DNA from 3 places in the Lysinibacillus sp. RU7 genome. Region 1 is predicted to be linked to each of the others. Evidence: riboswitches for the same ligand, from Rfam matches in the RefSeq annotation. Region 1 holds a riboswitch; each other region holds the start of a gene.
What was found. Region 1 has a riboswitch for thiamine pyrophosphate ahead of tenA (thiaminase II). Riboswitches for the same ligand answer to the same signal wherever they lie in the genome.
Positions count from the first base shown of each region.

Region 2: it holds a riboswitch for thiamine pyrophosphate, as region 1 does, so the genes downstream of both, thiC (phosphomethylpyrimidine synthase ThiC) here and tenA (thiaminase II) in region 1, are expected to answer to the same signal.
Region 3: it holds a riboswitch for thiamine pyrophosphate, as region 1 does, so the genes downstream of both, AC3II9_RS04445 (thiamine phosphate synthase) here and tenA (thiaminase II) in region 1, are expected to answer to the same signal.

Region 1 covers NZ_JBYQFK010000005.1:118,761-122,045, forward strand. The annotation lists gene AC3II9_RS05490 (ABC transporter permease) at 1-270, opposite strand, end outside; gene AC3II9_RS05495 (ABC transporter ATP-binding protein) at 257-988, opposite strand; gene tenA (thiaminase II) at 1,082-1,756, opposite strand; TPP riboswitch at 1,911-2,001, opposite strand; TPP riboswitch at 2,063-2,170, opposite strand; gene AC3II9_RS05505 (hypothetical protein) at 2,334-2,675, opposite strand; gene AC3II9_RS05510 (LytTR family DNA-binding domain-containing protein) at 2,952-3,285, shown strand, end outside.
Region 2 covers NZ_JBYQFK010000018.1:27,641-30,925, forward strand. The annotation lists gene AC3II9_RS13725 (IS3 family transposase) at 1-640, shown strand, start outside; gene AC3II9_RS13730 (IS3 family transposase) at 595-768, shown strand; TPP riboswitch at 1,361-1,475, shown strand; gene thiC (phosphomethylpyrimidine synthase ThiC) at 1,703-3,285, shown strand, end outside.
Region 3 covers NZ_JBYQFK010000004.1:87,651-90,935, forward strand. The annotation lists gene thiS (sulfur carrier protein ThiS) at 1-8, opposite strand, end outside; gene thiO (glycine oxidase ThiO) at 23-1,135, opposite strand; gene AC3II9_RS04445 (thiamine phosphate synthase) at 1,119-1,727, opposite strand; TPP riboswitch at 1,844-1,953, opposite strand; gene AC3II9_RS04450 (DUF1284 domain-containing protein) at 2,187-2,603, shown strand; gene phaC (class III poly(R)-hydroxyalkanoic acid synthase subunit PhaC) at 2,761-3,285, opposite strand, start outside.

The sequences.
Region 1 (3,285 bases):
TTTAGAATAAAACATACTGACCGCTAGTAAAACACCGCCCACTACTGCAATGACAAACCCGATTGTAAACTCTAATAATGTCACAGGCAAATGCTCTAAAAAAAGCGGGCGCCAATTTTCAATAATCAGCATCAATACACCCGTTGGCGCTGGAATAATAAACGCCGGAACCATGTCAGAACGTACCGCCCACTCAACAGCTAGTAAAAATGTGCCGCTAAACACAAGAAATAAATAATACGTTTTAAACCAATTTTTAATGGTGTTCATGAGCAATCTTTCTCTCTACGTTTTTTCTTAAAGTTACAAATTCCATCTCATGTAGCATGTCCGGTTGACGTGGGCGTTTTAACGGGACAGCAATCTCTTCAAGTGTTTTGTCTGCATGTAGTAATAAAATGCGGTCGCTTAAATAGCAGGCCTCATCTAAATCATGTGTAATAAATAATATGGTTTTATTAAGCTCCTGCCAAATCGACAGTAACCAAGCTTGCATATCCTTTTTCGTAAAAGCATCCAGCGCACCAAAAGGTTCATCCAGTAACAGTACGTCCTCCCCTACTAATAGCGCTCGTAAAAAGGATACCCTTTGCCTCATGCCACCCGATAATTGCTGTGGCAATGCATTTTCATATGCTAATAGGCCCGCACGCTCCAGCCACTGCCTTGCCTCTTCCTTCGTATAGCGTTGGTCTTTTTTTACTTCTGATGGCAGCATCATATTGTCCAAAACTGTTCGCCACGGCAGCAATAAATCACGCTGTGGCATATAGCCCACATCGCCTAGCTTGATGGGACGTCCGTTTATAGTAATTTCCCCGTCATCCGGCTGCAAAAGACTCGTAATTAATTTCAAAATAGTGCTCTTTCCCGTACCACTCTTTCCTATTAATGAAACAAACTCACCGGATTTAATTTCTACATCCAGATTAGAAATCACGGTCTGTTTATCATAGGAATAAGATACATTTTTCAATACGAGTGTCATATTCGTTCTACCAACTCCACAACATCAATTCTGTCTCGGCGTCATTGCGTCCGCCCAAGTCTTTCGCTTGTATTTAACACGTGCTAAAAGAAATTAGATAGGCCAATCACGTTTGAAATAGTTCATATCCCAAAATAAATATTCATACTTCGATGTAATTTGAAAATGCTTTTCAAGTACAGCTAGCTCTCGTTCTGGCTTTCCATCCGCAAGCTCATCCATTAAATCAATTAACCATTTCGCTCCTTGTGCAAACTCCTCGGAGTCATATGTCTCAATCCATTTCGCATAACGGTTAGATGCTAATTGATCCCCGTATTGCTTTCTTAATAATTTCCCAATTTCCCAATAATCCCATGCACAAGGCAGAAGGCTCGCTACAACCTCTGCCAAACTACCATTTTGAGCAACATTTAACATATAGTTCGTATAAGCTAAGTTGTCTGGTGTTGGCTTAGTCTGCTCAAGCTCTTCTCGTGTAATACCAAATTCAGCCGCAAATTGACGGTGTAGCTCCATTTCAAAATGAAGTGTATCATGCAATACTTTTGAAAATTTGTTCATCATGTCTAAATTATGTGCTTTCGTCACACCTACTGCAAATAGCTTCGCATAATCGATTAAATACACATAATCCTGCTTCATATACTGAATGAATTTTTCCTCCGCTAATGTTCCTTGTCCTAGCTCCTGTACAAATGGGTGCTGATGATTCTTCTCCCAAATGGGTTGCACATTTTCATAAAGCCTATTTGTAAATTTCGTCATTTCAATTCCTCCTAAACTTAATACTATTAGAAAGACACATCTCGCTCAAAATAGGGAGAGGTGATGTCGCATCTTTACGGATATTCATGAAATACTTTGCTGTCCACTAAAAAAACCGCTTCCCCATATGGAAAGCGGCTATAAAAAGCATAGAGCTCTTTATTACCTACTTTCCTACGCTAGCATGAACTAGATCAGGTGCAAAGGGTACAATCTCAGCCAATACGGCGCCCCTAGTAGTGTCACTCTTATAAAATTAAAAAACCCCACTCACAAAGCGATGAGTGGGGAGAATAAGTCCTTCTTATCCTACGACAACCACTTTCCTACGCTAGCGTGAACTAGTACAGGTTCAAAGGGTTTAGAACAATTGTTCAATCTCAGCCTTCAAATAAGACTCCCCTAGTGTGTTCTAATTACTATTTATAACAATAACATGAATTCACTAAAAGGCAAGCTAAGATTTTTTTATACTAATTTAACGCCCTGCATCAAAATATGTACTTCACTGTGTATTCAACAGCTTTGCTTCAGTCAATCGCTACAAAACTTAAGCTTCAATACAATACCGCTCCATTTAAGTATGTTGTATAGTCGCCATTACTTGTTTCCCTACTACCATAAATACTGCATAAATAGCCAGCGCCGTTAAAACAGCTTGCCCTGGTTTCCAAAAGCTTGATAAATAAAATACAAGCCCTGTAAATAGCACCATGCCTACTGCACCAAAAATAGCATTTTGCTGTACAATATGAAACGTTTCCGCTGTCATACTTTTCATCTGCAAACGCATATTGAGCAGTGTTAAAATGGGTAAAAGCGTAATGACCCCCGATAAAAAATGTAAATTGGAGCGACTAAGCCATGAAGCAAGCAACATTACTGCGCCTCCAATAATAAATTGAACAACATAAAACACGTCATGTTCCCTCTATTCTATTAAAAATACAATCACTATAGCGCAATAAGTGAATCGTTTCAATAGGAAAAATCGTATTTAATAGCCTTGTACATGCAAATATCTTCACAGCACTTCTAGCATGCTTTTAACGCTTTTTTTCACTTTAACATTTATTCCCTCGACCAGTCACTATACAATAAATACCTCATACAGTCCTTTTTCAACCACTTACGTTTTGGTTGCGAAAAGAGCGTTTATCACCTGCTACACTAGAGTCAGAAAGGAGCTTTTCAAATGAAAGTCCAACTAACCGTTCATGAGCAATATAAAGAAATAGAGGTACATGTGTTTACAGATGTTTATACAAATGAAGTCGAGCAGCTTATGAAAACATTAAAGTCCCCAAAAACCTCTATGATCGACGGCTATAATGCCACAGAAATTCGCATGTTGAAATTAGAGGATATTTTCACGATTTATGTGGAAGATGGAAAAGTGTATTTTCAAACAGCAGAAGAGGAATTTGAATCAAAGCGCAAACTATATGAGCTTGAAGCATTGTTTGAAGCGAGCTTTGTCAAAGTCAATAAATCCACACTCGTGAATTTATCGAAAATTGTATCCATTC
Region 2 (3,285 bases), on a different contig from region 1:
AGAAAAAGAAATTGAAATTACCCAAAAGGTGCATCAATCTTTCCATGAAAGCTATGGGACGTATGGTAGTCCTCGTATTCGAAAAGATTTACAAGAGTGGGGATACGTTTTATCTCAAAAGAAAGTAGCTAATTTAATGCGGGAGCTGGGTCTATGTGCGGTGATCCCTAAACAGTATCAACAAACAACTAACTCCAAACACGCTTATTTTGTGTACCCTAATTTAGTCAAACGCCAATTCGATGTGAAGGCACCCAATGTGGTGTGGGTGGCGGATATTACGTATGTACGTACGATGCAGGGCTGGCTTTATTTAGCGACGATTATGGATTTATATTCAAGAAAAATCATTGGTTGGTCCATCGCCGATCACATGAAAGAAGAGCTCATATTAGAAGCGTTGAAGCAGGCACTGCAGATTAGAAAGCCACCAGCCGGCTGCATCCACCATTCGGATCGAGGTGTACAATACTGTTCCAACGCCTATACTAATCTATTAAAAGAACACGACATGAAAATCAGTATGAGTAAAAAGGAGATCCTTACGATAATGCATGTATTGAATCATTCCATTCGACGATTAAAAAAGAATGTATGTATCGTCAACGATTCCAAACCAAGCAAGAAGCCAAAAAAATGATACAAGCGTATATCATCCAGTTTTATAACGAGAAAAGACGCCATTCTACACTGGGGTATGTCTCCCCTAATCAATATGAGCGTATGAACAAAGAAAAAGATATGCCTGTCCGCTCGATATCTGCTTAGAGGGCTTGCGATTGTGCAGCTCCAATTTGGAGGTGCACAATCGCAAGACCAGACCAACCGAAGGGCGGTAGCACAAAAACGCTCGATTTTTTATGTCCATTTTATTGACACAAGACCAAAAAGCAGCGGTATCCGAGCAAAAAGCTACGGTATCCGGTCAAAACAACGTGGTCCGAGCAAAACTTTGCCGTATCCGAGCAAAAGTCCATGGTAAACGGTCAAAAAGCAGCGGTATCCGAGCAAAAAGCTACGGTAACCGGTCAAAACAACGCGGTCCGAGCAAAACTTTGCGGTATCCGAGCAAAAGCCTATGGTAAACGGTCAAAAAGTAGCGGTATCCGAGCAAAAAGCTACGGTATCCGGTCAAAACAACGCGGTTCGAGCAAAACCTTGTCGTATCCGAGCAAAAGCCCATGGTAAACGGTCAAAACGTAGCGGTATCCGAGCAAAACACCGCCCTATCCGGTCAAAACATTGCGCTATCATAGTAGATTAATGAAGAAAGTTCTATCCAAACGCGTTCATCACGAAATAGTTGAAAAGTATCCTTTTATTTTAAATGGAAATAATGTACAATAGCAGTAATTGAATAATGTTTAACTAGGGGAGTCCAATGAGTTGGGCTGAGAGGGAAACGCATAGAAGTTTCTTGACCCTTTGGACCTGATCTGGATCATGCCAGCGTAGGGAAGTTAGAAATCTTTAGTATATGTGCAAATGTCTATATACATATCGTAAGCTGGGTCCGTTTATCTTTATCATAAATGGATTCAGCTTTTTTTTGCGGATAGGAAAGTATATAAAATGTATCTGCAAAACGTAGCATCAGCTTGACCTATTTGAGTTGCGCTGTGCCGTGCCTTTCTAATTTGCCTCACTACTACCCGGTTAATCTAGATCTCGTCCTTTACCAATATAAAGGAGGAGTTTTTTTATGTCATCAACGTCATTAAACAAAGAAAACATTTCGATTATGTCCAATTTTCCGGGGAGTAAAAAAGTATATGTGGTTGGTTCAAGACCAGATATCAAAGTACCGATGCGAGAAATTGCACTAAGCCCTACAACGAGTACAGTTGGTGAAGAGGAAAATCCACCCGTACAAGTTTATGACACAAGTGGACCTTATACCGATCCTCACATTTCCATTGATATTACAAAAGGGTTAACGGCTCTTCGCAGTAAGTGGATTGAGGAACGAGCAGATGTAGAAATGTATGAGGGGCGGCAAGTAAAGCCAGAAGATAACGGCTATAAAAATGAAAATGATCCGCGTGCTCAGCAAGCTATTTTCCCAAACTTAAAACGCCAGCCATTGCGCGCAAAAGAAGGGAGAAATGTAACCCAACTTCATTATGCGAAAAAAGGCATTATTACTCCAGAGATGGAGTTTATTGCGATTAGGGAAAATATGGACCCTGAATTTGTGCGGAGTGAGGTAGCGAGAGGGCGAGCGATTATTCCGTGTAATATTAATCATCCAGAGCTAGAACCGATGATTATTGGACGCAATTTTCACGTTAAAGTGAACGCCAACATTGGGAATTCTGCCGTCTCCTCTTCGATTGAAGAGGAAGTAGAAAAAATGATTTGGGCTACACGCTGGGGCGCCGATACGATTATGGATTTGTCTACAGGAAAAAACATTCATACAACACGCGAATGGATTATCCGGAATGCAGCTGTTCCAGTAGGGACTGTGCCCATTTATCAAGCACTTGAAAAAGTAAATGGGATCGTAGAAAATCTGACATGGGAAATTTACCGTGATACGTTAATCGAACAAGCCGAACAGGGAGTGGATTATTTTACAATTCATGCAGGTGTGCTGTTACGTTATATTCCATTAACTGCTAATCGCTTAACAGGCATCGTGTCACGTGGTGGATCGATTATGGCACAGTGGTGTTTAGCTCACCACCAAGAAAACTTCCTGTATACGCATTTTGAAGAAATTTGTGACATTATGAAAGCATACGATGTGGCCTTTTCCCTTGGCGATGGTTTACGCCCAGGCTCTATTCATGATGCCAATGATGCAGCGCAATTTGCAGAGCTTGAAACGCTTGGTGAATTAACGAAAATTGCTTGGAAGCATGATGTGCAAGTAATGGTAGAAGGCCCAGGCCATGTACCAATGCATCTCATTAAGGAAAATATGGACAAACAATTAGAAATTTGTGAAGAGGCACCGTTTTACACATTAGGACCGCTGACGACAGATATTGCACCAGGCTATGATCATATTACATCTGCCATTGGTGCTGCGATGATTGGTTGGTTTGGCACGGCGATGCTTTGCTATGTGACACCGAAGGAACATTTAGGTTTACCAAATAAAGACGATGTACGTGAAGGGGTTATTACGTATAAAATTGCCGCTCATGCAGCCGATTTAGCGAAGGGCCATCCGGGAGCGCAAAAACGAGATGATGCCTTATCCAAAGCGCGCTTTGAATTCCGTTGGCGAGACCAGTTCAATTTATCATTAGATCCGGAACGAGCAATAGAATATCA
Region 3 (3,285 bases), on a different contig from region 1:
ATGGACATGCTTTCATCACCTCCTAAACAGTTAATGGCTTTCCTCGGTCAATTCGAAATGCCTCTATCCACTCTTCTTTTACGTCTCTTTTCAAAATAAGATTGGCAATCATCTCACCTGTTGCTGGAGCTAACAAAATGCCATTGCGATAATGCCCTGTTGCAAATAAAATGGATTCATCTTCCGGATGATGACCGATGAATGGTTTTTGATCAAACGTTTGTGGTCGTAATCCTGACCAAACAGCATCGATTTTCATATGAGCACTAGTAGGCAATAGCTCTTTCGCTTTTTGAATTAATGTTTCGATACCATTTAAACTCACTTGTTCTGTCCAGTCGTTCTCCTTCATCGTTGCGCCAATGACAAGCTTCCCGTTATTTCTTGGAACAATATAGTATTTATCATGAAAAATCGTATGCTTTAAAACAGCTTGTTCATCCGTAACGGATATGCACTCCCCTTTAACTGGTGTCATTTGATGCTGTAAACCTAGCTCTTTAAAGAAAGTAGTGCTCCAAACACCACTGGCAATCACAACGCGCTTCGCTTCCACAAGTCCTCGTGTCGTTTCAATTAGAAAAGCGTCATGCTGTTTTTTTATGTGTAGCACCTTTGTATAGTCAAAAGTCGATGCACCCAGAACTTGAGCACTTTTAGCAAAAGCCTGGCATACACCAATCGGTAGCACATTGATATCGTCTTGGATATATGCTGCACCTACTATATGAGGGGAAACATCTCGTTCTAGTTTTCTTACTTCATCTGCTTCAAGCCATGTAACAGTAGGTTGCGCTAATATGTCCCCTAATTCTTTTTTGTCACGATCAGAAAAGGCAAGCTTTAAAATTCCACCCTCTCTATACCCTAAGTCGATACCGCTTAACTCATATAATTCATCTTTCAACTTCGAATAAAGAGACTGACTATATCTCGCAAAAGGGAAAAAGACATTGACATCCCCTTCACATTCCGAATGAGCACCGAGCATACCTGCTGCTGCACTTGTTGCTTTGGCACCAATCTGGTTTTCTTCAAACACCGCTACGTCGATTTGCTCTTTTGCTAAATAGTAGGCGATGGCACTTCCCATAATTCCGCCACCAATGATGGCTACTTCATAGCTTGTTTTCATATTTGACCACCTCATCGAATTGACTTGCTACAGCGAATGGATTTTCTGCTAAAAAAATACCTGACATCACAGCAATGCCGTCCGCTTGTATATGTTGTAATGCCTGTACCCGGTCTAAAGTGATACCACCAATTGCAAAGACAGGAATCTTCAAATGTTTTTTCATCTCAAGGATTGGGGCAAGACCATGCGGAGCCTTTCCTTTTTTGCTATTCGTTTCAAAGCAGTGACCATATAACACATAGTCAGCCCCTTGTCGCTCCGCCTCTTGTGCTCCTGCATAATCATGTACAGACTTCCCTACCTTGATATGGGGAAATAACGCCTTCACCTTTTGCACAGGCAGTCCCTTTTCTGGCAAATGTACCGTTTGAATGCCACTACATAATGCAATATCTAGCCGATCATTTAAAATCAGTTTCCCTTTTTCAATACCACCCTCATCTAAATAGTGAAGCAATGTCATAACTTCTTTTACCGTCTTCGTCTTTTCTCGTATTTGAATAAAATCGACGTTATGCTGGATTTGAAGTATTTTCTTTGCTAGTTCAAGCACTGTATGCGAATCATCCGTTACTGCCATCAGCTTCATGTTAGATATATGCCCTCCTTTTTGTGATTTTTTCACAAATAAAAAAACCACTCTCCCGAAAAGGAAAGTGGTTCTGTTTGAATAAGATCCATGTACAAAAAAGTACACAAAAAAACCCCAACATCACTCTACTTCCCTACGCAGATGCAAATCTGATCAGGTTGTGAGGGTTTAAAAGTAACTACTTTCTTCTCAGCCCTTATCAAGGGATCCCCTAGTAAAATTTCAATTTATTCAATTATTATGAATTTAACCATTATTCTATTACACAAATTTTGAAATAGCAAGAAGGCTTTTCAAATATGTTACAAGTATCTCCACTTCAATTCATGTCGTAATCGCATGAGTTCTCCCTTTTTATCTAGGCATGTATGTTCCCTCTTCTAGTATGATAAAATATAAGTTAACTACTAACACAATAACGTTTACATAAAATCATTACATATGGAGGAAAGTATTATGTACAAACTACGCGGGCATCACCTTTTTTGCCTTTTAGGGTATCGAGGAATGGGCTACTCTAAAGAATACGTAGAAAATATGACGCGCATCCATCAAACATTGAGGGCTAATCCAAAAACACTTGTGCAGCTTGTTAAAGGCCCCGACCATTTATGCGAAAAGTACCCTAACTCCGGGGAATACCATTGCCAAGATGATAATATTTACGATAGAGATGCTGTCATTTTAGAAAAGTTAGGTCTTCATATCGGACAAATTTTAAGTTGGGAAGACATTGAATCATCCGTCCAACAACATGTCATTCCAAGTGATATTGGCATCGTTTGTGAAACATGTTCTTGGCGCTCTTACGGGGTATGTGAAGAAGGGGTTCAGCGAATTACTACAGGAAACGGGTTGTGGGAAGTGAAATAGACTGCATAAACGTCTCTTTCCTTCTAGTATAATGCTTTCCCACAGCAATCTCCTCTTGTTAATACGCTTGATTTTTTCAAAAAAATACGTAAACAGACAAAAGAAGCACTCAATCATTTTGTACGACAAAACGATTGAGTGCTCTCTCTTTTAACGACTAAAGTGAATTTTCCTTAAGCCACTTTTCAATATAAGGATAAATTTCATTTACTGCACGACGACCTGTACATACAGAAACGTGACCTGTTTGCACATCATGCAATGTCTTATTTTTGCTTGACACTTTATCATTCAGTGGCTTAATTTGTTGTGGTAAAACGATATTGTCACGAAGAGCACAAATATTCAATAAATTCGCTGTAATATCAGCCAACTTCACCTGCTGTCCACGGACTTCTAATTCATCATTCATTAATTTATTATCCTGATAAAAATCCCCAATCCATTGTCTATATGCTTCACCTGGGAAAGGCACTCCATCATTCAACCACTTTTGCATTAATTTCCAATTTAAAACCGATTCTTCATTATCCACACGGTTCGCTAAATTGATATATGTTCCTAATGTATTGGAAACTGGACTAAGCAATTTATTTCCATAGTCAATCATTTCAAATGGAATATTCCCCAATGTATCAACGAGTTTATCTAATTGGAAATAATCTTTATCTAACCAGTTTGT